Regions from separate parts of the Salimicrobium jeotgali genome, predicted to be linked through region 4. Evidence: riboswitches for the same ligand, from Rfam matches in the RefSeq annotation. Region 4 holds a riboswitch; each other region holds the start of a gene.

What was found. Region 4 has a riboswitch for thiamine pyrophosphate ahead of thiW (energy coupling factor transporter S component ThiW). Riboswitches for the same ligand answer to the same signal wherever they lie in the genome.
Region 1: another riboswitch for thiamine pyrophosphate. It lies ahead of AAV35_RS11030 (thiamine phosphate synthase); the one in region 4 lies ahead of thiW (energy coupling factor transporter S component ThiW).
Region 2: another riboswitch for thiamine pyrophosphate. It lies ahead of thiT (energy-coupled thiamine transporter ThiT); the one in region 4 lies ahead of thiW (energy coupling factor transporter S component ThiW).
Region 3: another riboswitch for thiamine pyrophosphate. It lies ahead of AAV35_RS01135 (YkoF family thiamine/hydroxymethylpyrimidine-binding protein); the one in region 4 lies ahead of thiW (energy coupling factor transporter S component ThiW).

Annotation. Positions count from the first base shown of each region.
Region 1 covers NZ_CP011361.2:2,204,651-2,212,024, reverse strand. The annotation lists gene AAV35_RS11065 (bile acid:sodium symporter family protein) at 1-364, shown strand, start outside; gene AAV35_RS11060 (DMT family transporter) at 442-1,344, opposite strand; gene AAV35_RS11055 (nucleotidyltransferase domain-containing protein) at 1,526-2,371, shown strand; gene AAV35_RS11050 (thiazole biosynthesis adenylyltransferase ThiF) at 2,539-3,555, opposite strand; gene AAV35_RS11045 (thiazole synthase) at 3,555-4,319, opposite strand; gene thiS (sulfur carrier protein ThiS) at 4,321-4,524, opposite strand; gene thiO (glycine oxidase ThiO) at 4,549-5,637, opposite strand; gene AAV35_RS11030 (thiamine phosphate synthase) at 5,630-6,277, opposite strand; TPP riboswitch at 6,375-6,485, opposite strand; gene AAV35_RS11025 (pyridoxamine 5'-phosphate oxidase family protein) at 6,705-7,220, shown strand; gene AAV35_RS11020 (SLC5/6 family protein) at 7,337-7,374, opposite strand, start outside.
Region 2 covers NZ_CP011361.2:1,592,823-1,600,196, reverse strand. The annotation lists gene AAV35_RS08035 (malate synthase G) at 1-1,588, opposite strand, end outside; gene AAV35_RS08030 (hypothetical protein) at 1,830-2,072, shown strand; gene AAV35_RS08025 (alpha/beta hydrolase) at 2,185-2,931, shown strand; TPP riboswitch at 2,987-3,086, shown strand; gene thiT (energy-coupled thiamine transporter ThiT) at 3,173-3,739, shown strand; gene AAV35_RS08015 (DUF456 domain-containing protein) at 3,797-4,273, opposite strand; gene AAV35_RS08010 (penicillin acylase family protein) at 4,386-6,731, shown strand; gene AAV35_RS08005 (NAD-dependent protein deacylase) at 6,804-7,374, opposite strand, start outside.
Region 3 covers NZ_CP011361.2:218,845-226,218, reverse strand. The annotation lists gene AAV35_RS01165 (hypothetical protein) at 1-16, opposite strand, end outside; partial or broken gene AAV35_RS01160 (LysE family translocator) at 133-757, shown strand; gene AAV35_RS01155 (TDT family transporter) at 825-1,799, opposite strand; gene AAV35_RS01150 (energy-coupling factor transporter transmembrane component T family protein) at 1,877-2,644, opposite strand; gene AAV35_RS01145 (ABC transporter ATP-binding protein) at 2,631-4,196, opposite strand; gene AAV35_RS01140 (ECF transporter S component) at 4,193-4,771, opposite strand; gene AAV35_RS01135 (YkoF family thiamine/hydroxymethylpyrimidine-binding protein) at 4,768-5,364, opposite strand; TPP riboswitch at 5,449-5,551, opposite strand; gene AAV35_RS01130 (SDR family oxidoreductase) at 5,638-6,285, opposite strand; gene AAV35_RS01125 (NAD(P)-dependent oxidoreductase) at 6,300-6,932, opposite strand; gene AAV35_RS01120 (BCCT family transporter) at 7,112-7,374, shown strand, end outside.
Region 4 covers NZ_CP011361.2:1,702,963-1,710,336, forward strand. The annotation lists gene AAV35_RS08540 (glycoside hydrolase family 191 protein) at 1-624, shown strand, start outside; gene galE (UDP-glucose 4-epimerase GalE) at 786-1,802, shown strand; gene thiE (thiamine phosphate synthase) at 2,184-2,792, opposite strand; gene thiM (hydroxyethylthiazole kinase) at 2,789-3,526, opposite strand; gene thiD (bifunctional hydroxymethylpyrimidine kinase/phosphomethylpyrimidine kinase) at 3,523-4,323, opposite strand; gene tenA (thiaminase II) at 4,320-5,006, opposite strand; TPP riboswitch at 5,042-5,144, opposite strand; gene thiW (energy coupling factor transporter S component ThiW) at 5,149-5,634, opposite strand; TPP riboswitch at 5,711-5,819, opposite strand; gene AAV35_RS08575 (ABC transporter ATP-binding protein) at 5,990-6,877, shown strand; gene AAV35_RS08580 (ABC transporter permease subunit) at 6,874-7,374, shown strand, end outside.

The sequences.
Region 1 (7,374 bases), 500 kb from region 4:
GGTAGTAGCTGTAAACGTCGAGAGTATTACAAGTTCCGGACTGCAGATCTTTGCAGCTGTGATGCTGCACAATCTGATTGGCCTTATCCTCGGCTACGGAGCGGCTGTGTTGATGCGACTCGATGAAAGTAAACGGCGTGCCATATCCATTGAAGTGGGCATGCAAAACTCCGGACTCGGCGTAGCGCTCGCTACGGCACACTTCGGACCTCTCGCAGCTTTACCGAATGTGGTCGCGGCCGTGTGGCATAATATCTCAGGGCCCATTCTGGCCACCTTCTGGTCGAAGAAACCGGTGAGTGGAGAGGATGAGCCCGAAGTTGAGGAGGAGCTGGAGAGCAGAGTGAAAAGATCGGGAACATAAGAGGGGAAACGTTGCAAAAAATATTTATGGATACAGAAAAAACACGAAGGCATCCCGGTATACGGTGTCTTCGTGTTTTAGTGAGTGGGAAGTCTTTGTCCGGTGATACGCCGCTTCCACTGATAGGTTGAGAATATAACACCGCCCACTATCAGAAGAGCTCCGGCTATTTCCACGTCCGTGATGGGTTTGTGAAGCAGTACGAGTCCTGTAATCATGGCCACAAAGGGTTCCAGGTTCGATAAGATGGAAGCTTTGGAAGCATCCACCTGTCTGATATTCGTATTCCATATGAGTGTAGCTATACCGTGAACGGTAATCGCGGTTCCGATCAGGAAAGCCCAGTCGAAAGTCGTGACACCGAATCGTATCGGATCGTCCCACATAAAGACGAAAGGGATGGATATGAGAAAGCCGATAATATTGGAATAGAGAGTGATAGGGAGCGGGTCTATGCGCTTCGAGAGCACGCGTGTCATTATGATCATTATGGCGAAGGTTATCATTGTCACTACTATCCATAATAGTCCTCTATCCACCTGTAAAACCGTAAAACTTCCTTTCGTAACCACGAGAAAGATACCGGTAATCGCAATTACCGACCCGAGCAGCATACGGACCGTCAATCTCTCTTTCAGGAATGTGGCCCCCAGAACGCCGGCTAAAATAGGCGTCGTGGCAAGAATGAGAGCGGACGTTGTCGGGTCTGCCGTTTCCAGTCCAACAAAAAAAGACCATTGGTTGATAAATACACCAATAACCCCTAAGACGGAAATCGCTATCCATTCTGTTTTACCTAAACGATTCACACGTTTCTTTGTGAAGGACGCCAGACCGAGCAACAGCAACACAATAAAGAAAAGCCGCAAAGACGTCAGTAATGCCGGGGAGAAACTCTGCAGCAGTATTTTCCCGAAAACGAAATTGCTGCCCCATACGACGACGCAGAAAACCAGCCAGGAATAAGCTTTAACATGTATAATCCAGTCTCCTCTTTCTAAAGTAACGACTTATATATTTTAAGCTTTTGAAACCCGTTTGTATACCTTTCCGCTTTGATGAAGAATAAATGATTTTCCAGGTAAAAGGGGCAGGAGTATTCGGGGAGGAAAGAATAAATGAAATATGGGGAAGAAAAAAAGATGGGGGTAATAATTACAAATGAATGAAATTAAAAAAATAGGTACGTTGTGTCCTTTGGATACTCAAGGGTACATCATCAACCAGGCTGCGCCTGCATATATTGATAATAAATTTCTGGAAGTCATCGAGCTCATTAACAAAAGCTGTCTCTCCGCTTTGCCGGGGGAAATCCACAGCATTTATTTGAGAGGTTCCGTTCCAAGAGGGGCGGAGGTGGAAGGTGTGTCGGATGTAGACCTAATAGTCGTAACCTATTTCAATCCTGAAAATCTTGATTTGGATTGGACAGAAGAGACGACTCGATACATCAATGAGAAGTATTCTTTTATAAATGGTGTTGAATTAGGATTTAGTCCTCTCGGGGAAGTGAGAGAGCACGAGTACTGCTCCATGATTCCGTTCATTTTAAAAACTTACGGGGTCTGTGTGTACGGGGAGAATCTTATCAGTGAGCTTCCTGATTACAAACCTGACAGTTCACTCGCAAATGAACATCTCTTTCGTTTGTCTACTTTGATCGACAGAGCCAAACACGAGCTTGAAGGGAATGAAGATACAGAGGATATTGAAGATTGCTGTTCATGGATTATGCGGATCATAGTGAGAGCCGGCGGAGCGCTTGTTATAATTCAGGAAGAGGCGTATACGAGAGATTTGTATCCGGCATATGAATTGTTTTCGAAGCATTATCCCGAGAAAGAGAAAGAAATGAGGACGGCTCTTTGGTATGCAATAAATCCTTCATCCGATTCTGGAGAAATAAAGAAGTTTCTGGATTGTTTTGGGAACTGGATCGAAGAGGAAACAGAAAATTGGCTTGATATTTATAACAAAGAAAGAAAAATCCATCTGCCACTTGCGTAATCCGGAACAGGAATTTGCGTATTCAAAAGTTGAAATAATAAGAACGATACGTACTATCCAAATGAAAAAGTCTGGGGGGTGATACACCCCCAAACCATGGAGCATTACAGATAAACCTGTAAGGTTACTGCTAAGAACTCGATTAACAGAGCGGGCATTACACCACTTTAACCAAAATATCGGTGATACAGGGACCTGGCTTCCGCAATATCACTGGTACCATGCACCAGTACGCGTCCGTCCTGAAACAGGACAAGCCGGTTAGCACCAGTGGAGAAAGAAAGGAGAAACGGGTTTTGTTCGACCTCACCTAATGGAGAAAGGTCTTCGGCCGTTCGCTTCAGATCCGGTTTACGTGTGGAGGAGGGACGGATCTGGACTGTATCCCTCCCACACAGAACAGCTGTCCTGGTCTGGTTTTGATAATCCAGGAACGGATAGGAAGGGGAGGTGCCGCACGATGAACAATTATCGTTTTTAAGCATTTGCACATCAATAGAAGAGTGCTGATTGCTCCATAGATCGAAAGAAACGAGATTCTCACGTAACGCATCCCGGTTCCCGGTTAAAATCTTCAGTGCCTCTGCCCCCTGATGTGCCGTTACCAGTTGAACGATGGGGCTGATGATACCGGCCGTATCACAAGTTAAACCGCCGAGCGGAACCTGTTCCATCATGCAGTGGAGGCATGAGGTCTCACCGGGGATGATTGTGTAACTGATACCGTAACTTCCGACGACTGCCCCATAAATCCAGGGGATATTGTGCTTCTGGGAAATATCATTCATAATCATACGGATTTCGAAATTGTCTGTAGCATCGAGCATCAGATCCACTCCGCCGATGAGCTCTTCCAAATTCCAGGGCGTCACGTCCGTAACGTGAGCTTTGATTCTCACATCCTGATTAATAGCTTCCAACTTCTCCTTCAGTGCAATAGCTTTCGGGAGGCGGTTCTGTGCATCTTCTTCAGTGTACAGCTGTTGTCGCTGAAGATTGCTCCATTCCACGTAATCTCTATCTGCAATCGTTATTTTGCCGGCACCGGCACGGGTGAACATTTCCGCTGTACTGGTCCCGAGAGCCCCGGCCCCTATAATTAGGATATGGGCGTGCTGTAATTTTCTTTGTCCGTCAGTGCCGATGGGGGAAAATAATGTTTGTCTCGAGTAACGCTGTTCCATCAGAAACTGATTCCCTCTTCCGGACTGCTGGCGGTAGCGTACCGTTTTTTTGGTATTTTTCCGGCCTCGAATCCGAGTCTTCCTGACTGCACGGCCAGTTTCATCGCCTCAGCCATTTTTACGGGGTCTGGAGAGCCAGATACAGCTGTGTTCAGCAAAATACCGTCCGCTCCGAGTTCCATAGCCGTGACCACGTCCTGTGGAGACCTTATACCTGCATCCACAATCACCGGTACGTGTGACTGCTCAATGATCAGACTCAGGTTCAGAGGGTTGATAATGCCTTGCCCCGATCCGATTGGTGACGCTCCCGGCATGATAGCGTGAGCCCCGAGTTCTTCCAGCTTCCTGGCTAAAACCACATCGTCGGATGTATAAGGGAGGACAATGAATCCTTCCTTCAAAAGTTCTTCGGTAGCTTTCAGTGTTTCCACCGGGTCCGGCAACAGCGTTTTTTTGTCCCCGATCACTTCCACTTTAATCATGTCGCAAAGACCGGAGGCATAAGCCAGCTTGGCCGTTCGTACAGCTTCTTCGGCTGTATATGCCCCTGCCGTGTTCGGTAACAGGTCGTAGTTGCTGGTGCTGATTTTTTCCAAAAGATTGGGTTGGGAAGATTCAAAAATATCCATTCGGCGGACAGAGAAAGTCAGTATTTCTGTTTCGGATGCATCTACCGCCTGTTTTTGTACATTGACATCCGGATATTTGCCGGTTCCGAGCAGTAAGCGGGAGTGAAAAGATTTATTACCGATAGTTAGCATGTCAACCACCTCCTACAAAATTAACCAGTTCTATTTTGTCGCCGTCTTTAACATTTACGGTCGAGTGATTTTCTTTAGTCAGAATGTTTCCGTTGTGTTCAACGACGACCGCCGGCCGGTCGGGTATGAAATAATCGATGACGTCGGAAACAGTTGTAATGTTATTTGATAATTGCACCGTTGTACCATTAATCAAAAGTTCCATAGAATCGCCTCCTTAACGTATCTATCACTGAATCTTAAAGGATTCATATACAGGTTTTCCTTCAATATAATCCGCCATGAGCGACCCGGTGATCGGAGCTAATAAAATACCGTTGCGAAAATGGCCGGCCGCTACCCACAACCCATCGATTTCCGGGTGTTCCCCCATATAGGGGAGGCCTGTCTGTGTCTTGGGCCTGTGCCCGCTCCAAGCTTCGCCCCATTCCGCATGCTGCAGGTCAGGAATTAAACGGATAGCACGTTCCATCAGAGAACGCAGACCTCCGATGCTTACAGAATTATTCGGGTCATCAGGTTTTTGTGTAGCTCCGACAATGAACCTGCCGCCGGCCTTCGGTACGATATAACAGCCAGGTGAAAATATGCTTGCCGTCGTCAGATGTTCTTTATGATAAACGGAGAAACACTCGCCTTTTACCGGATACATGTTCAATGTGTAGCCCGTTTTTTCGAAAAGCTCCCGGCTCCACGTCCCACCAGCAGAAATGACCGTTTGTGCCAAAATATTTCCGGAGGTTGTTTTGACTCCGGTTACGTGTCTGTTTTCGGTCAGAACATCCAGCACTTCCGTATGTTCCATAATCTCTGTACTGAATTCAACGGATGCATGTGCCAGTGCTTTTGTTAACGATGGGGCATTGACCTGGCCGTCTCCGGGCATGTAGAGTCCCCCTGTAACGGAGAGGTGGGAAAGACGGGGTTCTCTCTCCTGTAACCGGCTTCGTGAAAGCCATTCCGAACAATCTCCCGAACGTTGCTGACGTTCATTCTCCCGTTTTAACTGTTTCGCTTCTTCTTCGGTACGGGCGACTCTGACTATGCCATTCTGAATCAGTTCAATGTCTATGCCGCTGACAGATTCCAGTTCTTCTGCTAAAGAAGGGAACATTTCTCTGCTTTCACGAGCGAGCCGGGAGAGCGGGCTGTCAGGACCCACTTCGTTCTGCGCCCCCAGCATTCCGGCTGCAGCTCTGGAGGCTTTTTGTCCGATTTCCTCCTTTTCTATTATGAGCACGCGATAGTTTCTTTTAGAGAGTTGAAAAGCGATCGAGCTACCGATAACACCTCCGCCTGCAATAATAACGTCATACATTTCCTGCGCCTCCTTTGCGTATCGCTTCTCTGTAGGCCACAGCTTTTTCAACGGGATCATCAGCTAGCAGCACACCGGACAGAACGGCAACTCCACTGGCACCGGCTTCCATCACGACGTTGGTATTTTCCGGAGTAATTCCACCAATTGCTAAAACAGGCACTCTTACATGCTGCACGACTTTTTTCAGTTCTCTTATACCTTTAGGGGACAATCCGGGTTTCGAACTGCTGGTGAAAACGTGACCGAAGATTAAATAATCAGCGCCATCGTGCCAGGCTCTGACGGCTTCCTGTACGGAGTGTACGGAGCAGCCGATCGTCAAATCCGGATAAAGGCGACGAACTTTCACCTGATTCATGCTTGCATGAGTGAGTTGTACCCCTTTAGCCTTTACCTTGTCGGCGATGGTCGCCCGGTGGTTAAGAATAAGTTTATGCATGGGCATTCCCACGGAATAAAGCTGCTGGGTAAAACATATCATCTGTCTATCGCTCCATTCTTTTTCCCGGAGATGTACAGAATCCACATAGGGGAGCACCTGACCTATTATTCTCATCAGCTCTTCACCAGGCTGCTGACCAGTGGAGATGACATGAAGTTTTCCTATACTGTCCTGACCTGGTTGCTCAAGTTTCACTGAGACCCCCCCTTTATCGTTTTTTGAAATTAAAAAAGTCACTTTCCTGGTAAAAGAAAAGTGACTTTGAACGTATGATTAAACAAAAAATAGCAAAAATATCGTCCGCACACTTCCCTTCGCCGGTATCAACCGTATCAGGTTCCGAGGGTCTCAAAGTCGATTACTCTGATCTCAGCCTTTTGAAAAGGCACCCCTAGTGATTTATATTAAATTGTAAGTAAATTCTAACATTTGTACAAGTATTGTCAACAGTGTGTTTTTTAACATTCATTTTTATAGTTACTCCTGTTTTTCATAGCTTTCACATACCGAAGCTGTAAAAGCGTCATGTACAAGTTCGGGCAGCAAGTGTAACTGCTTCTACAACAGGGAATAGTAAGGGTGGATATCAAAACATGCCTGGCACCAGAAGGAGGAAGATATGATGACTGATAAACATTCGGAAAATGAAGAAACCCTTAAGCAGATCAAAGAACTCATCAAAGATGAAAAAGTGGCGATGCTGACGACCGTATCTCCGGAGGGCAGACTGAGTTCCCGTCCGATGCACACCCAGGAAGTATTGCTGGACGAGGAAGAATTCTGGTTTATCACGGAGAAAGATACAGATAAATACAGGGATATCGGTAATAACCCTTCGGTGAACCTGGCCTACGCCGGCAGTTCCTACGTGTCTATCAGTGGAACGGCTGAATTCGTGCAGGACGTGGAGAAGAAGAAAGAGTACTGGAATAAAATTGTCGAAAAAGTACTGAATGCTTCGGCCGAAGACCCGAACGTTGTGCTTGTAAAAGTGACTCCTGACGTTGCTGAATACTGGGAAGCAGGTGTGAACGTCAAAACCGTTAAAGAATTCGTGAAAAAGATGGCCAGCAGCAATTCCATGGACGACAAGAATAAACTGAAAGACACCGTCCATTTCGACGAAAATTCGAACTAGATACGATCATTTTTCTGAAAACAGAGAATCCCCGCCCGGAGCGTTGACTCGGGACGGGGATTTTGTTCGTATCGGAGGATGTTTCTGTTTAGTGACGACGAAGGTCTCAATGATTTTTAAGATACCACTTCCTTCTTAGCAACCATTGTGGCCG
Region 2 (7,374 bases), 110 kb from region 4:
CTGTATTTCCTCCTGCTTTCAGGTGGTTGATTTTTTCTGCAAGCATAGCTTTCATCTCTGCGGGTTTAGCCCACATCCCTTTACCTATTTGAGCGTTTTTGATGAACCCTGCTCTTATACCGGTACGTACGTTGGCTGCTTCGTAAGCGCTGAGCCATTCACTTCCTTTCATTTCTCCTTTAGGAATCATAGGTCCTTTTTCCATGGACGTATGGATTTCATCCCCCGTACGATCCAGGAAGCCGGTATTGATGAACACCACCCGGTTGCGCACTTCAAAAATACAGTTGTGAAGATTCAGGGAAGTTCTTCGTTCCTCGTCCATTACCCCGACTTTCAGGGTATACCTCGGTAATTGCAGAACATCTTCTATTTTATTGAACAGGTTATTGGTAAAAGCCGTTTCTTCCGATCCGTGCATTTTCGGTTTGACGATGTAAATAGAACCTTCCGTTGAATTTTGTCTCAGGTTCAGGTCGTGCATACCGATCAGGCTGGTGAAGAAACCGTCGAGCAGGCCCTCATACACCGGATTGTTGTTATTGTCGATAACTGCCGGGTTTGTCATTAAGTGACCTACGTTTCTGACAAGCATAAGTGCTCTGCCTTTCAAGTGAAGCTCTTCGTCTTCCGCAGTGCGATATTTCCGATCTTTATGAAGAGAGCGTTTAATGGTTTCTCCTTTTTTATCGAACGTGGTCGTAAGGTCTCCTTTAAGCAGCCCGAGCCAGTTACGATAAGCTTTGATTTTATCTTCGGCATCGACGCATGCGACGGAGTCCTCGCAGTCCATAATACTTGTGATGGCGGATTCCAGTTGGATGTCCTTAATTCCTGCATCGTCTATCTGGCCGACCGGGTGATTACGATCGAACTGCAGTTCAACGTGAAGGTCGTTATGTTTAAGCAGTATTGCCTGCGGTTTGCGGCAGTCCCCCTGACAGCCAAGGAAGGAAAAAGGGTTTTTAAGTTTCTTTCGGGAACGGTCAGTAAGTTCCACACACAATTCCCCGTTCACTACCGCATATCTCACTGCGTCCTGGTGACTTCCTTCTGCCAAAGGGAACCACTCGTCCAGTCGAATCCGTCCCTGTCTGATTACTTCTTTACCTCTCTCGGGATTGTAGGAAGAACCTTTTTCGATACCGGGTTCTTCAGCGATCAGATCTGTACCGTAATAAGCGTCATACATACTGCCCCAGCGTGCGTTAGCTGCATTGAGGGAATATCTTTCGTTTGTCAGTGGCACGACGAGCTGGGGACCGGCCTGTTCCTTCATTTCAGAATCTACGTTGGTCGTGCTGATTTTGAAGTCGGGTTTTTTCTCTTCCAGATAACCGATGGACTTTAAAAAAGAAAGATAATCTTCATTGGAAGCTGATTTGTGGTATTCATCGATTTTCTGTTGTAATTGGTTTCTGGTCTGCAAAAGTCTGCTGTTTTCAGAGCTGAATTCATCAAGAATTTTTGTGAGCCCTCCCCACACTTCCTTCGAAGAGAGGGGGAGACCGGGTAACACTTCCTGTTCAATAAACTGATATAATACAGTGTCGACTTGATAAGTACCGATGGATTGATAGTTTTCCAAAGAATAAGCCTCCTTACTGTTATGTATAATGTTCTTCTGTTTCATAACAGTTTTATTTCTTAATTCGTATTATATAACAACAGGAAAGTATGTCAATACATTTTGTTAAAAATTTAGAAAATTATTTTTAATTGAAAAGTCGGCGGTGTCGGCGGTACAGAAATTTAATATTTTATGATTAATTTGTACGTATTAGGGGTATAATGATTGGAAACCTACATATGAAGGAGTGGATGTAACAATGGCCGAAGAAGCTAAAAAGAATTGGCATATGGTGTTATTACTGGATAGTCGACGTGAAGTGAAACATGAACTGGAAATCAGTGAGGAAATGACCAAACGGGAAGCTACTGAATTTATAACCAAGCAGCTGGAACGTGACAGATGGTGGTTTCTCGAAAGTGGCGTCGCCGTTTATACGAATTCGGTGGAGGCATTCTACTTGGAAGGTCAGGCTACAGTGACACAGTTTAATATTAAATGACAAACTTAAAACATGTACGAGATCTACCCCCGGATGTCCAGTATATCCGGGGACATTAATGTTCGGGAGTAAAGAAATAGTATTTCTATAATAGACAGGGAGGATGGAAGGGATGAATCAGAACGTAATGGAGGGTGCAGAAGCTGTTTTTAACGAAGGGAATGAAATAGGAATCGTAGTATTACATGGCTTTACCGGAACAGTTCAGAGCATGAAGCCTCTTGTGGATGCCTATACAGCACATGGGTATACGATGGCATGTCCGAGACTTAAGGGGCATGGAACCACTCCTTATGATATGGAAGGATCCACTGCAGAAGACTGGATTCGCTCGGCAGAAGAGGCTTTTGAATGGGTAAAGAACCGATGTGACTGTGTATTCGTCACCGGCTTGTCTCTTGGGGGAACATTAAGTCTTTATCTGGCTTCTACGAGAGAGGTGGATGGAGTCGCGGTTATCAATCCGGCTATCGATGTACCTGACATGAGCAGCTTGGCGGATTCTGAATCCCGTTTCATTGATGCAATAGGTTCTGATATCAAAAAAGAAGGAGCTACTGAACTCGCCTATGACAAAACACCCGTCCGTTCCCTTAACCATCTGACCAACATTATGGCTAAAGTACACGAGCAGTTAAGCGAAGTGTCGGCTCCTCTTTTAGTTTTCACTTCCGAAGAAGATCACGTAGTTCCTCCGGAGAACAGTCAGACGATATTCGACATGGTTTTTTCGGAAGGAAAAGAACTGGTTCCTCTGGAAGACAGTTACCACGTGGCAACTCTTGATAATGACCAGGAATTGATCATCGAAAGAACTCTGGAGTTTTTTGAAAAGTATTTCAATGCCAAGGAAAATTGAATTTGTACTTTTCTTATCAGTACGTTATGATAGAAAGTAACAAAACACGGAGAATAGAGCCTTCAAGGGGAGCCTAACGGCTGAGAGTGGACGCAAGTTCAGACCCTTCGAACCTGTCAGTTAGCACTGGCGCAGGAATGGTGGCTTTTTTGATGAGCAATGCTTAAGAGGTGGGAGCCTTCATCAGAAAGCTTCCCTTTGAGGCATTGCTTCTTTTGTGTATTCAGAAAGGGGATATACAATGCAACAACAGCGCGTACTTTTTCTTGTGGAAGGTGCAATATTTGCAGCAATTGCTCTATTGCTTGATGTTCTTCCTTTTTTATCCATTAAGCTTTGGTTTCAGGGAGGATCCATCTCATTCGCTATGATACCGGTTATTCTGATGGCCTTCCGTTGGGGCGTCTCGGGTGGTATGATCACAGGTTTATTGTTCGGTTTCTTTCAGTTTTTTACGGGCGCATTTATCGTACACCCCGTCCAGGCTTTTCTCGACTACGTTGTAGCTTTCGCCATTATCGGGGTCGCAGGAGTGGTGTCTTCCCAACTGAAAGCAAGCGCGAAGAACAACAACGTAAAATTTGTTCTTGTGTATGTGATTGTCGGAACATTCATCGGGAGTGCCTTGCGCTTCCTTACTCATTTCGCGGCAGGGATGATATTTTTCGGCTACCTGGCTGAAGGTCAGCCGGTATGGATTTATTCTCTGCTTTATAACGGCGGGTATATGCTCCCTTCCTTTATAGCGAGTGCCGTCGTAATCAGTCTGTTAATGTCCAGGCGGCATAAATTGTTATTGCGATTATAAGATTTCCGGTCCTGATACGTTCGGGACCGGAATTTTTTATGTATTAAATGATTTGTGTCAGTTGAAATATGAAAAGATGAACCACCCGATCATAAGCATCTGAATTATAAACTTGGCTGCAGTTCCACTGAGAAAACCGATAAGCGTTCCGACAGCTGCGCGGAAGGCGAAACGGGTATTTTTTTCGATGCCCAGTTCGATAACGAAAACCAGAACAAAAGGAACGATCAGTATTCCGAAAGGAGGTATGACGAACGAACCGGCGATGACACCTGCGACTGCTCCGGCTTCTCCCCATTTGCTTCCCCCGTATTTCTTGACGGAAATACTGTTTGCCACCATATCAGATACGATTAGTAAAACCGTAAGAATTACTGCACCCACCCAGAACCAGACGGACAGCCGACCTTCCAGCCAGATACTCAGGAGGAAACCGGCCCACAATACGAGCGGTCCGGGTATTATGGGGAAAATGAGACTTACAAAGCTGCTGAGAAACAATACGATAATAAGCGACCATAGAACAAACTCCATAAATGCGCCTCCTTTTGACTGTCATTGTACTCCTCAAAGGTGTGAAGGTCCAAAATATTCTGTTCTTTTGTAAGAACACTGACTATAATGTAGTAAAAGGGGGAAGAAAAAAATGAAAAAACCGGGTTGGAAGAGAATATTGACTCGAACAGCCGTCATTGCAGGTGTATTAATTCTGGCGGCAGCTCTGTTTATTATAGTATTTATCCAGCGAACGCTTCCTGATACGGAAGGAGAGCTTAAATTGGAAGCGCTATCTTCCGAAGTTACTGTTCTGAGGGACGAGGAAGGCGTTCCTCACATAGAAGCGGAGTCCGTCGAAGATTTATATATGGCTCAAGGATACGTGCAGGCTCAGGACCGCCTGCTGCAAATGGAACTTTCCCGTCGTCAGGCTTCCGGCGAACTGAGTGAGCTGATCGGGTCCTCCACAGTGGAGCAGGACAAGTTTTTTCGTGCGCTCGGATTACGGAGAGCTGCCGAAGCATCTTTAAAAGAATATTCCGAAGAAGGAAAGGCGGCTCTGGAGGCATTCGCTTCGGGAGTGAATGCATACATTGATAAAGCGGATGCCGAAAACCGGCTGCCCCCGGCATTTACACTTCTGCAGGCGAAACCTGAGAAGTGGACACCGGTGGATTCTCTGACAATAGGAAAATTTATGGCACATGACCTTGGAGGGCACTGGGAACGCCAGGCTTTTCAGTATTACGCGATGAATAATTTTTCTGAAGAGAAGGCCTACGAAGTGATGGCCCATTACCCGGAGAATAAACCGGCTGTGCTCGATGATGTAAATCTTGATATAGCGGGAGACTTTACTGAAGCGGTCATGCCTAACCCTTTTAATGGCAGCAACAACTGGGTGGTAAACGGAGAGAGAACGGAGTCCGGGAAACCTCTGCTTGCTGATGATCCTCACCTCGGAATCGCCAGTCCTTCGATCTGGTATCAGATGAAACTGAGTGCTCCTTCCCACAACGTGAGCGGTGTTATTTTTGCAGGGGTACCGGGAATCATTCTTGGTCATAATGATGACGTAGCCTGGGGCGTGACAAACGTCGGTCCTGATGTGCAACAGCTGTACGTCGAGAAAAGAAATCCGGAAAACCGTGAACAATTTCTGTTCGAAGGAAAGTGGGAGGATGCTGTGGTGCATCAGGAACCGATAAAAGTAAGTGGCGGGGAAACGATAGAATATGAAGTGGTCGAAACGAGAAACGGGCCGATCATTAATGAATTCGCAGAAGGAGCCGGGGAGGGGGAAGCTTTATCCATGCGCTGGACGGCACATGACCCCTCAAAAGAACTGGAAGCCATACTCAACATTAATCAGGCTTCGAACTGGGAAGAATTTGAAAAAGGACTCGAAGACTTTCATACTCCTGCTCAGAACTTTGTGTTCGCTTCAAGTAACGGTACTATAGCATATAAGGCGAATGGAAAGATCCCTGTTTACGATAACCCGGACGATGCCGGCCTTCCTTTAAGGGGATGGAAAGAAGAGGATCAGTGGAAAGGTTTCATTCCTTTCGATGAATTACCGACAGTTGTCAATCCGGACAGGGGATGGATCGCTACAGCGAACAATAAAATCACGACAGAAGAGTACCCTTACCATATTACGAATAATTGGGCGCAGCCTTACAGATATGAACGGATAGCTGAAATGCTGGAGGAAGATGACGCCGTAACTGTGGAGGATGTGAAGAAAATGCAGATGGATGTTAAAAATCTGCAGGCTGAGGAATTTGTTCCATTCTTCGTGGAAGAAATGAATGAGAATAATCTGACGGCGGAAGAAGAGGAAGCTCTGGAATTGCTTAAGGAATGGAACTATGAGGATAACAAAGAAGCTCCACAGCCCTTGCTTTTCCATCACTGGTTAAATGAAATAGAGGATCGTCTTTACGCAAGTATTCCTGATGATATCGATTCGTTATTTCACGGGAAAGCACAGACGACGGACGAAATTTTCCGTATGGAAAGAGAAGGAAAAGAATCCGCATGGATGGAGGAAGCAGGTGGAAGCGGGGAAGTGATTACGCAGGCCTTCCGGGACTCATTCAATAAGCTTCAGGAGGATTACGGGAAGAATCCGGAGGAGTGGGCGTGGGGAGATTATCACCAGGTGGAATTCACACACCCTCTTTCAAATATAGCTTTCCTTGATAAGTTTTATAACCGGAAAGAACCGTTGCCCGTGAGTGGCAGCCGGGTTACGGTGAGAGCGGCAGGATATAATGGCAACGGGAAAGTGGATCACGGAGCTTCCTGGCGCTTTATCCTTGATACGGACGAAATGGATAAAGGCTATCACATAGTAGGGCCCGGACAGTCGGAGCGTTTTAACAGTAAATGGTATCACAATCAATATAGTGACTGGGTGGATGGAGACTATCATGGTACACTACTGGACGAAGACGAGGGAGAGAAGCTGATACTTTCGCCTGAATAAAAATCAGGCGGCAAAACGTTCCTGTCATATCAAAACCCCCGGACATAGAAATGTCCGGGGTTTTGAAGTGCATTATTTTTTCAGTTGTTCTATAACTCTGGATAAATCATCATGAATATGGTAATCGAACATATAGTCCATCGACGTAGGATGATTATTGATCAGCACTTTGGGACCGGTTGCTGCCAGAGGAAGCATATTGAAAGGCATGACGCTAAGGGACGTACCGAGAACGAGAAGCATATCCGCCTGTTTGACCATCGTTTCAGCTTTTTCGTGTGAATGGATCATATCTCCGAATAGAACGACATCCGGTTTCAGCACGGTTCCGCACGTGCAAACGGGCACATCTTCAGCCAGTACCTTTTCGAAAGGATACGTCGTATGGCAGTCCGGACAGGTAGCTGTTTTCAGAGTACCGTGGTATTCCGTAACATTTTCGTTTCCCGCTTCTGCATGCAGACCATCCACGTTTTGAGTAATGATATTTACTTCTCTGCCTTCATCTTCAAGGCTTTTCAGGTAATGATGCACCTGGTTCGGGCCGTAATTCTGAAGCAGTTTCAGTCGGAATATCGACTTGTAAAATTGCCAGAACCGTTCCGGATTTTCGTAAAAATAGTCTGCAGACATAAGCTCTTCT
Region 3 (7,374 bases), 1.2 Mb from region 4:
CGAAGAGTGTAGACATGAACGTGGCCTCCCCATGATAAACTCCTTCTTACCCTGTACGATTAGAAAGAAATAATGTTTCATCATCTCCCTTCTTTCCTTAATAATGAAAAGAAAAAAGGAGAAGCAGAAAACATGATCGATCTCATCAATATAGAAGCATTTATTCTGGCTGCCGTCCTTTTAAACCTTACTCCGGGCACCGACACTATGTACATTGTATCACGAAGCGCTTCCCAGGGGCTCATACTCCGCTCTCGGCATTTCCGCCGGAATCCTTGTACATACGATTCTGGCAGCACTCGGACTCTCCGTACTTCTTATGCAGTCAGCCTTCCTGTTCACCGTCGTCAAAATTATCGGTGCCTGCTATCTCGGCTATCTCGGCCTGCAGATTCTTCTTACCAGGACAAAGACGGAAGGAAATAAGAAAGAAATACCGAAACAGTCGAACCGTAAGATTTTCGTCCAGGGAATGATCACTAACGTAACGAATCCGAAAGTGGCCGTCTTCTTTCTCGCTTTCCTTCCTCAGTTTGTACAGGCGGAGAGCGGAATGAGCGCTTCGCTATCATTCCTGACGCTCGGTCTCATCTTTACGACCACCGGGACGGTATGGTTCTTCATCACTGCTCTGCTTGCTTCGTTCACAACAGCGAAACTGCGCGGAGAGAGCAGAAGCGGCATGATTTTAAACAAAGTGACGGGGCTCCTCGTCTTTATAGCTATGGGCATCCAGCTTCTCTACACGGAAAGCTGAAAATTTTCCATACAAAAAACCAGGAGGAACTGTTGCGTCCCTCCTGGTTTTTTTCTTGAATAAAGAATCAACCCGCGCTCCACCTGCTTGTCTTTACGGTGGTATCCCTCAGGAAAATAATACTTTCTCCTGCCAGCAGAAGTATGACGACCCACCCCCACACGTTGAGCAGCAGTCCTGTATGAACGTGGGAGGTAAAAGCGAAAAACATACCGAATGTGAAGTTCCGCGACCACTGGGAGATGTGATATGTAAACACACCTTCCCTCCATCCGTACTTCCGGATACGCCGGCGGGCCCGTACCAGCTCTATACTTTCAATGAAAAGGAGGGCTGCGAAAGTCCCCCACCAGAACATCGCAATCGTCTCTTCCGTAAAAGATCCGGAGACGACCATGGCGAACCCGCTGATGGAGAGCGCTCCGTGAAAAATGCAGTTCGTATTACTCCAGTCGTCCGCGAGCGTCCCTTTTGAATTCCAGAAGTAATGACGGATGATGACTATCGCTCCTGCTGTATACATTAAAAGTCCGAACAGAACACCGAGAGGCGGGATGTCCGGCTGTACGAGTACATTCCACACGATAACGAGCGACTGCGTGGCGACAGCGGCAAGCAAAATCACTCCGTGCGGGGCATGAGCCTCCGGAGTTCTCCACAAGTTATAGAAATGCCTCAGGCAGTGGTAGATGTAATAGCCATATAAAAGCGTGTTCAGTGCGATAACGACGGTTACGACGGGTGCAAAACCCGGATAATAAAGAAGGATCACTTTAGCAGAAACCGAAATGCCGGCCACCCATGTCCCCATCGAGAAGAAATTCACGGGGTTGTTCAAAAACCCTTTCCGGAACTCTCTGCTTGAAAACTGCAACCCCAGAGCTATGAGGATACCGGCTGCTCCTGTCAGGAACAAAGAAATAAAGACCGGCCTCATAATCGGCGTGAATGGGAGAAGATTCATACTCGTGTGCAAAAAAATCCCGAACGCCATCACAATTGCTCCGGCGGCAGGATTAATGATTTTCCTGTTCGTTACCATACTCTATGTTCCTCTCTACTATGCTCCCCTTATTCTATCAAAGAATGCCCCTAAGTACGAAGGAGCAGCGTAAAAACTCACAGCTGCCCCTGATACCAGGAGAAATAATCGAACCGGAGGCTGAGCAGAATCAGGAGCAGGAATATCGCCCCCATACCCGCCGGGAACAGCCAGTCTTTCTTCCGTACGCGGATATTCCGGTAGAACGTCCGCTCCCGGGTGCCGGTAAATCCTTTCGATTCCATGGCTACGGCCGTCCTTTCCGCTTTGCGGATCGCTCCGGCCAGTAAAGGTACTGCAAAACGCCGGTAGCGTTTCCACCTGCTTTCCTGTCCCATGCCGCGCACCCTGTGAGCAGCACGGATCTGCCGGAACTCTGTCGTGAGCATCGGCAGGAACCGGTACCCCGCCATGATGCCGTAGGCCAGCTTCGGGGGAAGCCGGAGCTGCTGCATCAGACTTAGCAGGAATTCCACCATGTTTGTTGTGAAAATGAATAAAAGAGACATCGTTGCAAAGGCGAGGACACGGAAACTGAGAGATAACGCCACAAGCACATCCTCCCGCGGCACTTCCCACCAGATGAGACCGACCGTCTCAGAAGGGTTTTTCGGCGCATCCGCAAAAGCGATCGTCGTCCACAGCATACCGATAGCGAATATAGTAAAAGGTATCAGATAGAACAGGTAGTATTTCCGGCGGAAATCACCGAACAGAAAAGTTACGGCAATCGTGCACAAGGTGAACAGCGCGGGAGTCACCGGATCAAACAGCAAAGCCAGTGCTGCCACGAGTCCCAAAATAGTAAGAGCTTTCACACTCGGATTCAGATTATTGAGGTACATACATATCCCCCTTTATCAGCCTGTTCGTCCTTACACGAAAAGGTTCTTTAAGCTGAAAGGCGGCCAGATCTTCATTCCATAACTTATCCGGACGTCCCGTAAATCCTATCTTTCTGTCCTTCATAACCACGACCCTGGTAGCATAGCGATCGACGAGATCCATATCGTGAGTAATCATTACGATCGTCGTACCCGCACGATGCTTTTCTTCCAGAAGACCCATAAGATGGCTGGTAGACTTTGCATCCTGTCCGAACGTAGGCTCATCCAGAAAAAGTATTTCCTGATTCTTCACGAGCATAGTCGCCACACTCAGCCGCCGCTTCTCCCCCTGACTCAGCGTGAAAGGATGGAAATCTTTTCGGTCCGTAAGTCCACACCACTCCAGCAGTTCCTCTATTTTCTCATCCCCCGCCCCGCTGTACGCCAGTTCCTCCCATACACTGTCCGTGAGAAACTGGTGTTCAGGGTTCTGGAAGACGTATCCTGCATGATGAAACCAGTCTTTGTCCGGGAAGGGGCGGGTGATTCTTCCGGAGGAGACCGGATCGATGCCCGCAAGGAGCCGGCACAGGGTGGTTTTTCCGCTTCCATTAGGTCCCGTGACCGCCGTAAAAGAACCTTCGGAAATCGTTACATTCACGTTGGAGAAGATAGATTTGTAACTGATCCCCGATGCCTGCATGAGGGAGGGACCGTTCTCCCTGTGGGGTGGTGCTTTCAAAGGAGCGGAAAGTCCGGGAGCAAATCCGCGGGCCGTAAGCGGGTACGGCGGAGCGGTTCTTCCGGATTCCATCGCCACTCTTACAGCTCCAGGCACAGCTATCCCTTCTTCGTAAAGAGAACGGGCATAACGATCTACCCCCTGCTGCAGAGGGCCGTCGTAAAACAGACTGCCGTTTCTTCCAAGCATCAGCACCCGGTCTGTTATATCGATCCAGGGGTCAAGGTCGTGCTCAATAACGAAAATCGTTATATTTTTCAACTCTTTCAAAGAACGGAGAAGAGAAACAAATTCATCGGTAGCTACGGGGTCGAGATTCGCTGTCGGTTCATCCAGAACGATCACCGGAGGCTCCATAGCAAGTATGCAGGCGAGGGCCAGCTTCTGTTTCTCTCCCCCGGAAAGAGAAACGACCGCCGCTTCCTTCTTGTGGAGGAGTCCCACCTCCTCAAGAGCAGTCTCCACTCTCTTTTCCATCTTTTCAGAAGGAACACATATATTTTCAAGCCCGAACGCCACTTCATCCTCCACCGTAAGCATGCAGAACTGCGTTTCCGGGTCCTGAAATACAGTCCCTACTCTCCGGCTCATCGCCCCGGTGGAAGCATCTTTGACCGGCATACCTTCAAACGTCACTTCTCCTTCCATTGTACCCTCGAGCTCTTTCGGATAAATTCCCGTCAGGCACCGGCTAAGCGTGCTTTTTCCCGAACCGCTTGCCCCGAGCAGGAGTACACATTCCTTTTCCCCGAGCGAGAACGTTACGTTCTGGAGAATCGGGGCATCCATATCATCGTACTGCAGGGACAAATTTTGCACATTCATCATGCAGCATGCTTCTTCCGTTTTTCTTTGCCGAGAGCAAATCCCGAAAGAACGCCGGTTTTCGCCAAAGCGTCACTCAGAGCTTTTCCGGCCACTCCCGCAAGAATCGCTCCGCTGATAAGGCGCGTCACGAACATAAGCAGGACGTACCCTCCGGCAAGCGCTGCGTATCCGGACTGGAAGTACCCCCAGGCAAAACTGAAGACGGCGGCCATCATCCCGGAGAACATAAGTGTCCCGAGGTTGTAGCGGCGATACCCGGTCATGGCGAACGCCGATTCCGCACCGAGACCCTGGATCATTCCGCTGATCAGAAGCATGGGACCTGCTGCGTTCCCGAGCATTACTTCGACAGTAGCCGCAATGGTTTCGGAAAGAAAAGCGGCTCCGGGTTTCCGGATAATATAAGCAGCGATAATAGAAACGATGAACCAGATGCCGAAGATAAAGTCATAACCGATTGGTCCGAAGAAACCCGTCAGTACTTTCCCCACAGGGAGAAAAGCGAGGTAAACGACTGCGAATACGACGGAAAGTACCGACATGACAACGATTTCCTTCAGTTTCCAATTTTTCATTTATTTCCTCTTTCCTGGGATGGGCTGTTTGCAGACATCGCTACAGTCATTACGGTGTGGGAAGAACCGCTTTTCTCTGTGTCGCTGAACACTTCTTCAAGACCTTTGAACATCGTATTCGTATCCCCTGACAGCTTAGTGGCATAGTGAGCTTCGGAGACCTCAATCCCACTTTCTTTCATACGTTCAATCCCCTTGTATATAACGTCCATATAATTTCCGCCACCCATCGGGTAAAGGGAGAATTTTGCGCCGGTGTACTGATCCAGATCCCACAGCCCGTTTTCCGGCTTTTCTTTATGCCCGGTATATTGGTCACCCTCGGAATCTCCCGGGCACCCGACAGAAAACGTTGCATTCAGGGCTGTGTGTACCCCTGTTTCGGCTACACGCAGGAACACTGCCCGCGTCACGTCAAATACGTGCTCGATATCCCCGCGTACCGTCGTCGTCACTTCATCCGTATTCATCCATACTTTTGAAGTATCGATTTTTTCCAGAGCTCCCTTGATCTTTTCCTTGAAGTCATCACTCATCGGGTGAACCGAAAAAGAGCATCCTGCAATTTTCACATTTTCCTGCTGCTGACTCATACATAATTCCTCCTTTTAATAAAACAAAAAAGACTGCATCCGATTCGCGGGACGCAGTCTGTATCATTAAAAGAGTTTGCCGTTTTTATTCAGACTGCACTTCCCCACGCTGGTACTAACCAGATCGGGTCCAAAGGGTCAGAATTCAATTCTTCTCAGCCGTGAGCCGGCTCCCCCAGTGCATGAAACGATATGCAGTTTTTTGTTGTTTGAATTTATCATAAAGCATGCAGAAAATTTTGTAAACCGTCGTTTTCCGCTCGATATTTACGTTTACACCATTTTCAGAGCTTCCATTACGGGAGATTCGCCCTTCGTAACCTGAAACTCCTTGTTAACAAGATGAGGGCTGTTCAACGTCTCCACTATAACTTTCGCGACATCTTCCCGCGGGACTTCGTCGCGCGGAATTTCTCCGCCTGCGTTCACTTTCCCTGTACCTTCGTCATTGGTAAGGCGGCCCGGGTGGATGATGGTATACTCCAGACCGGAAGAGCGGAGCCATTCGTCCGCGTAAAACTTACAGGCCGCATACGGACGGAAGTCTTCGCTTCCCCAGCTGCCGCGTCTCGTATCGAAAGAGCTGATAAGAGCAAAACGGCTTACGCCTTTCTGTTTCGCTGCTTCCATCATTTTCACGGCTCCGTCCAGATCTATCATGATGGTTTTATCCTTCCCGGTATGAGGTCCGGACCCGGCAGCAAACACGACGGCATCCACGTCATCCATCAATGCGGCAAGCACATCGATTTCATCTTCCAGATCCGCAACAGCCACTCCTGCACCCAGGTTTTCAAAAAAGGATGCCTGTGTTTTATCGCGGATCATCGCTTTAGCTTCGAACTGTTCACTTTCCTGAAGCAGACGGACGAGATGTTTTCCTATCTGACCGTTCGCTCCGGCAACAAGAACTTTTTTCATATAATCCCGCCTTTCTAGTTACTTACAACAGGTGACTCCCTTACATAGTCGTTTGTTTCCGCTAAATCTGCGAGAAATTGGGCTACGCTCGCACGCGACACGCTCATTCCTACTTCATGTTTTCCTAAATAACCGATTTTAAGCGGCTTCTCCGCTTTGTCCGTAAGGATGCCGGCACGTACCAGTGTCCAGTCCAGATCCGTACTCCGGATAGCTGTGGCCATACGTTCAATTTCACGCTGGTTGTTGGCAAAGCCGAGGCGCAGTGCGGAAGCGATCGCATTTCGGCGGTAGTCTTTCTCGTCATTCGGGTCCTTGACGATGCCCGTCGTAATACCGACAAACCGTTTTGTTCCCGTTTCTCCCATCGTTTCTACGATGTTGATGACTCCTTCACTGAGCCTCTGCCTTTTAACGCGCCCGGAAGGACCGAGAAGGCTGATGACGGCGTCCATTCCGTCTACCGTTTCCTTGATTTTTTCCCGTTCATCCAGTGTGCCTTCCACGATCGCTAGCCGGTCGTGCTCCATCGGATACAACTTTTCCGGACTCCTGGCATAGGCGTACACTTCGTGACCGCGACCGAGCAGCTTATCTATCAGCCGGAGACCGGTGGAGCCCGTACCTCCGAATACCGCTATTTTCACTGATACCTCTCCTTTCTCCTTACATACTGTACCTCTTTCATTTTCCCAAATTACCATCTCCGAAACAACTAATAGCTTATGTGGGATAAAGCCTTTACATTTGGGGTATTATCCCTGTAACATTAAAAAGTGAATAACCACTCATCACTACGTCTTATACCTACCAAGGAGGAAATCACGTGGCAACTAAGAAGAAAAAGTATAAGTTTATGAATACGACCTTCTGGTCTTCTTTCCTCATCATTTTAGCCTTTACTATCTGGGGAGGATTGGCACCGGATACGTTAGCAACCCAGGCAGACACAGTGTACAGCTTCATAGCTAACACGTTTGGCTGGTTCTACCTTATCTTCGTATTTGCTCTCATCATTTTCAACTTCTACCTTGCTTTCAGTAAGTATGGAAGCATCCGTCTCGGCGGTGACGACACACGCCCGAAATA
Region 4 (7,374 bases):
GAAATAAGAAAAGACGGTACGCTCGTGTACGGGTATATTAATACGATGGAAGCCGACCAGTGGAATACTCCGCTGTTCCAGAAGTTAAAAGAAGAAGACTTCTTCGTTCGCAATAGTAAACGAGTTTACTACGAAGAATGGGACTCCTACCTGACCGACATAACTTCCTCTCACTATCAGAAAGTTATGGCAGACGAAGTTCAGAAGCAGATTGTCGATAAAGGACTGGACGGAGCTTTTCTCGATACTGTAGGAAACATCGATAATGAGCATGGCGGTGACCCTCAGGTTCTTCACGCACAGCGGGAAGGATTGACGGACTGGCTGACTCTTCTCAAAGACAGGCACCCGGATCTTTCTCTGATACAGAACTGGGGATTCGATACGCTGGCCACCGCCTCCTCTCCGTACGTAGATGGTATTATGTGGGAAGGTTTCCACTTCAGCGATGTCGTATACGATGAGTGGGCCCAGGACCAAGTCTATAAATTGCGGAAAGTTCGTGAAATGGATGGGGTTGAAGTACTGACAGTTTCTCATCAGCAGCCCGGGGAAAGCAAAGGACTTTCTACTGCAAATCGCTTCAAACATTACCATGAACCGACAAATTATAACGAATGGTAGAATGATGCCACCATTCCCGACTACCTTCAGTTACGGGAAGCCGGAACTTTCCGAAAAGAACTCAATTGAGTTTATATAGTTCTATATTATCAGATTCCGGTTGTTTTCACTTCTTCTTTCATGTAATTTTATGGATAAGAATAAAAACAGGAGGGTAGCCTATGATTCTTATTACAGGAGGCGCAGGTTTCATCGGAAATCATATATGCGTGGAACTTTTGAACGAAGGGTATGACATTGCTGTCATCGACAACCTGTCGAACAGTCGAAAAGAGTCCCTGGCGAGAGTCGAGGAAATTACCGGCGGAACGATAACATTCTACGAAAACGACCTGCTGGACCGGAGTGCCCTCGAGGAGATTTTCTCGAAGCACACGATTGAAGCTGTTATACACATGGCAGGTCTCAAATCGGTGAATGATTCGGTCTCCCTTCCTCTCACGTACTACAAAAATAATTTGACGGCTACTTTCGTACTGCTGGAAGTCATGACCGAATTTAATGTGAAAACCATCATATTCTCTTCTTCCGCTACGGTCTACGGGAAACCGGCATTCAACCCGATAACGGAGGACTTCCCGGTGTCTGCCATCAATCCTTATGGAAGAACGAAACTGATGATTGAAGAGGTTCTGGCAGATCTTTGGAACGCTGATTCCGAATGGAGCATTTCCATTCTGCGCTATTTCAACCCGATCGGCGCTCACCCGAGCGGAAAAATCGGCGAGTCACCGAATGGAACTCCGAATAATCTCATGCCTTATGTTGCAAAAGTAGCTCTGGGACAATACGAAAAGCTCACCGTTTACGGCGATGATTATCCGACCGTTGACGGAACGGGGGTACGTGACTATATCCACGTAACAGACCTTGCTCTCGGCCATGTAAAAGCATTGGATAAAGCAATGCAGGGATCGGGTCATGAAATCTATAACCTCGGCACCGGGGAAGGTTACAGCGTACTTCAGCTCGTCCGGGCTTTCGAATCAGCTTCCGGTCGTTCTGTACCTTATGAAGTGACCGGCCGCCGCGAAGGTGACGTAGCCTCCTGCTATGCAAACCCTTCAAAAGCCGAGGAAAAGCTGGGATGGAAAGCGGAAAAATCCATTACCGATATGTGTGAGGACACCTGGCGATGGCGCAGCCATAACCCTTACGGTTATGCTTCAGGTAAATAATCCGAAAAAAAACAGATCAGCAGCAGAAACCCGGGTCAGATTGCTACAAACGCTTCCAGGAAACCCCTGTAGCAATTTGACCTATTACCTTTGCCCGATGTTTACAGAAAAGCATTATATGCATTTACGTATCGAATTTTGTTATGTATAATGAACAGATACAGTCGATACATAATAGAGGATCGTTCAGTGAAAGTGAGAGTTATTCCTCTTTGCGGAACGACTCATCTGCACGCACTTATCACTCGTCCGAGCTTCTTAGGCTGTCTTGTCCTTCTGCCCAGGTAGAAGGATTTTTTTGTTTCTGCATTTATATATCGGTCATAAATTACAAAACTGCCCCGGTCACTGCTGCAGCGACCGGGGTTTCCTATGCTTTCATTATAATAATCGCTGCACACCGCTGAAAGGATCTTCATTACTTGCGATGGCGGAAATAACGCTTATCCCGGCACCGGTCTCTCTAACTTTCTGTACGTTACCTTCGTGTATACCTCCTATGGCGACCACCGGCAAGCCGGCTCTGTTCTGAATCGTCCGAAGTCCTTCTATTCCTATTACGTCTTTCGCATCCTGCTTCGACGAAGTTTTGAACACGGGTCCCACTCCGAGATAATCTGCCAGCTCGTACCGGCTCTGCTCCAGTTCTTCCGGGGTGGATACGGATAATCCGATTATAAGATCCGGAAAACGATCTCTAACTTTTTCTACTTCCGTATCTTCCTGCCCGATGTGAACACCGTCCGCTTTCCATTCACGTGCCAGCTCAATATCATCATTTACGAAAAAAGGGATTTCATGCTCGTGGCATACTTCCCGCAGACGGTGGCCAAGCTTGACTTTTTCGGCGCCCATCAACGATCCTTCTCCTTTTTCCCTGAACTGAAAAGCGGTGATCCCTCCCCTGATGGCTCGCCGCAGAGTTTCCACAGGGTCTTTTTTACAGTTTTGGCTTCCCATAATGAAATAGGTATGAAGATAATCACTCATACATCTCCCCCCAGTTCATCGAGAAGAGAAACGGCGAAAGATCCCGGACCATGGGAGTTCGCTTCCGCCCTCTCCGCAGCTTTATTATAAAATTCCACTGCAAAAAGTACCGCTTTCTCTTTTTCATCCTCAACCGTGAGACAGGCGGCAATCAGCGTCCCGAGGAGACACCCCGACCCTGTAACCTGCGTAAGCAGAGGAGAACCGTAGGAAGACGTTGTATAATTGCCGTTTTCCGCTACTATATCTGTTGCTCCCGTCACTACTACGCAGGTGTTCAGTTTCTCCGAAGCCCTCAGGGCGATATCTGTGGAATCTCCGCTTTCTTCCGAATCCACACCTTTCACTTTCAGTGGTATGTCTGCGAGAGCAGCGATTTCCCCGGCGTTCCCTTTCACGACGGCTACGTCCAGCTCTTCTGTTATTTTTCTGACTGCATTTTTCCGGAAGGTACTCGCTCCTGCCCCCACCGGGTCCAGCAGTATAGGAATACCCTTCTCATTAGCTGCTTTTCCTGCTGCTATCATCGTTTCCACGTCACTGCTCCGGAGCGTGCCGATATTCAATACAAGAGCATCGGCCGCCCCTGCTATGTCTGCGACTTCTTCTCTTTCTTTCGCCATAACCGGGCTCCCCCCGAAAGCCAGGAGGCCGTTCGCAGAGAAATTCATCACTACTTCATTCGTAATGTGGTGAACCAGCGGTCTTTTTCCTCTTACACGCTCTTCCATCATTTGACCTCCCCCCTTCTGCCGGCCCAGTGATTCGTAGGGCCGCTCCCTGAACCGAGATCGAAAGAATGACGGATAGCTTCGGTAATAAAATGTTTAGCCTTCTCTACAGCTACAGGAAGCGTCCGTCCCCGCGCCAGATTCGCCGCGATAGCCGAAGCATACGTACAGCCTGTGCCATGGGTATTATCCGTTTTAATGCGCGCTTCTCTGTATGTCCTCATAATTTCTCCGTCATACAATACATCGACAGCTTCTCCATCCAGATGTCCGCCTTTAATGAGCGCGCCGCGGCTGCCGAGTTTTTCTACAAACAGTCCTGCCGCTTCTTCCATATCAGCTTCTGTCTTAATAGTCATCCTAAGCAGCGTTTCCGCTTCCGGAATATTCGGAGTGACGACATCAGCATGAGGAAAAAGATATTCGGAAAGCGCCTCCCTCGTCTCCTCTTCCATAAGAGGATGACCGCTCGCGGTTACCATGACGGGGTCACAGACGTATGGTTTCCGCCGGGCCCCGATCCATTCCCCTACTGTGCGTGCAGCTTCTTTCGATGAAATCATTCCGGTTTTGATAGCATCCACAGGCAGATCCTCTTCAATACTTTTAAGCTGAGCAGTAAGGAATGGAACAGGTACGTGATGAACCTCCCGGACTCCCATAGTGTTCTGGGCGGTCAAAGAAGTCAGCACAGACATCCCGTACACCTGCCATTCTTCCATCGTCTTGATATCCGCCTGAATCCCGGCTCCGCCTCCGGAATCGGATCCTGCGATTGTCAGTGCTGTATATGGTCTCATCTCGCCGTCTCCTTTCCTGCAGGCCATTCTTCCAGTGAATAGGACATTTCCCAGAAAGCGAGTTCCAACTGACAGCTTTTCCGGAAAGCCTCTTTCATTTTCCGCCTGTCTTCCGGAGATGCCCGCTCCGCTTCCTCATCCAGACGTTTCATCATGTAGCCGGTGGTTTCGGCAATAGAATCATCGGCATAGAATTCAATCCACTCATAGAAAGGATGGTCCGGTTCCGGAGAGAAACGCCGTTTCAATTCTTTTCCGATTTCATCGTAAGTCCACGGACAGGGAAGCATAGCCGCAATTGTTTTTCCGAGCAGACCTTCTGTGGCCACACTCTTCATGTGAGCACGATAATGATCCGCCGTCGGTGGCATCGGATAACCCTGAAGATTTTCGTACGGGGTGCCTGCGTAATCGCTTAAATTGCGGTGTGGATGTATCTCATCCCCCAGCACAAAGGCGATCTGATTATGAAAAAATGTTATATCCTCCCGACTGTCGGATTGGGAAATGGCCGTGCCATAAAGGGTAAGGAAGGTATTCAAGTATTCATAGTCCGCTTTTACGTAGTGAGCCACCGCTTCTTTCGGCAGTTCACCTTCGCCAAGACCCTGGACAAACGGGTGATCGAAAATCGCCTGAAATACATCTTCATTTTCTCTTCTTAATTCTTTCGTAAATGACATAAAAATAGCCTCCTCGTTTTAGTATAAAGGAAGCCCCCATGTGCAGAGTGCTTCCCTTCGGCGGCATGACCCGCATCAGGTTCAAAGGGACTAAGGCAAAACCTTATCTCAGCGATATCCGCGCCCCCAGCAGTTCAAATAATTAAGTTGTCACGATAGCTGCCTGTTTCAGCCGGACTGCGACCATCCAGCCTATCAGCGCCCCGGTCACGGTACTTACAGCGAATGACGGTACAAAAGCGAAAACCCCGGCGCCTGTACCCATCAACAGATTGGCGATCGGTACGGAAGCAAGAGATCCGAATAATCCTGTCCCGATGATTTCACCGGTTACCGCTCCCCCGATACGCTTCGTGTAGTGATATGTCACTCCCGCCACAAAAGCCCCGATCATACCCCCCGGAAATGCTAGCAGAGTGCCGAGACCTAACAGGTTCCGCAACACAGCTATCAGGAAAGCTATCGTCACCGCCGGCAGCGGTCCAAGCGTAACGGCAGCGACGACGTTGACGGCATGCTGGACCGGATAGGCCTTTGCTATTCCGGCCGGAAACCACAGCATCTGTGCCCCGAGCGTTCCGAGTGCAGTAAGCACAGCCATGGTCGTAAGCAGTTTTGTGCGATTCATAATTCTCCCCCCTTTTATCCCAGGCAGAAGAAGAAGCAAAAAAACCGGGTCCTGTATTACAGGACCCGGTTCGTCAATGGTATGTTGACTACTTCCCCACGCTGGTATGATCCAGATCAGGTCCAGAGAGTCGGAAAGTCATTCTTTCCTCTCAGTCCGTTCCACGGACACCCCTAGTAGTTGATTACTTATTCACTTGGACGACTTCAGTATAACAAAAGCCAGAATCTTTTGCACCATCTGAACCGTTTTTTTGAAAATATCAGTAATTTCCACAAGGAGGCATTGACAATCCCGGAGAGAGTAATAGAATTTAGAAAAAGCAGTCTTTTTGCTACAGTAAGGGGTGTAAGCAATGATTCGCATCGACAATCTTACCCGGCGGTTTACGAATGGCAAAGGGATTTTCAACGTCTCTTTTGAAGTGAAGGAAGGGGAAGTGTTCGGGTTTCTCGGACCTAACGGATCTGGTAAATCCACGACTATCCGTCATCTCCTCGGGTATATGAAACCTCAAAAGGGGAGTGCTGTAATTGACGGTTATGATACGTGGAAGAATCAGGCGAAAGCACGGGGAAGAATCGGTTATTTACCGGGGGAGATCGCTTTTCTCGAAGGAATGACAGGGAGCGACTTTCTCGATATGATGGCAGGAATGCAGGGGATCACGGACAAGAGCAAACGGACCAGCCTGATTCAGCGTCTCCAGTTTGATCCCGATACTCCTATCCGGAAGATGTCCAAAGGCATGAAACAGAAGGTCGGAATCGTTGCGACATTTATGCACGACCCCGATGTATATATTCTGGATGAACCCACCTCCGGACTGGACCCCCTTATGCAAAAGCTTTTCGTCGAGCTCGTGCTGGAAGAGAAGGAAAAGGGAAAAACCTTTCTGATGTCCTCCCACAGCTTTTCGGAGATCGAACGAACGTGCGATCGTGCAGCTATCATCCGGAACGGAGAGATTGTTACGGTCAAGGATATACACGAACTGCAATCCATGCAACGTAAGGTCTTCGATGTCACACTGACCCGGTCCGAAGATGTTGAAGCTATGAAGGAATCCAGGCTTTCCATTAAAAAAACGGAGGGGTTATTCGTACGGGTCGAAGTCCAGGGGGACTTTGATAATTTTATCCACGAATTATCGAAGTACAGCGTCAAAAATATCAGTGCCGGCACCCAGAGTCTGGAACAGATATTTATGGATTACTATGATGCAGAGGAGGCCGGGTCATGAATTTTCCGCTTTATAAACAAATGATGAAATCAAATATTAAATTATTCCTCGGCTTCGGTCTCGTTTCCGCTATTTATGTAGTTCTTATGACGTCGCTGTTCCCCCTCTTTGCGGACAATCTCGATGAAATGGAAAGCATGATGGAACTGTTCCCTGATTCTCTATTAAGAGCTCTCGGACTGGAAGCTTTCGGCAACTATGGCCAGTTTATTTCAGCGGAATACTACGGATTATTCTACCTGCTTATTTTGGGTGTGTTCAGCGTAATGAGTGCGGTGCAGTTGCTGGCAAAACTTGTGGACCGGGGTTCCATGGCTTATCTCCTTTCCACCAGAATCTCCAGGGTTCAGATTGCTTTTACTCAGATGATGGTTCTGCTGAGCGGTCTTATCATTATACATGTCCTGAATTTCGGCGGGGGACTGGCTGCCGGCGAACTGCTGATAGATGAGCAGAATGCGATAGCCATGAAAGATTTTTTTCAGATCAACTTTGTG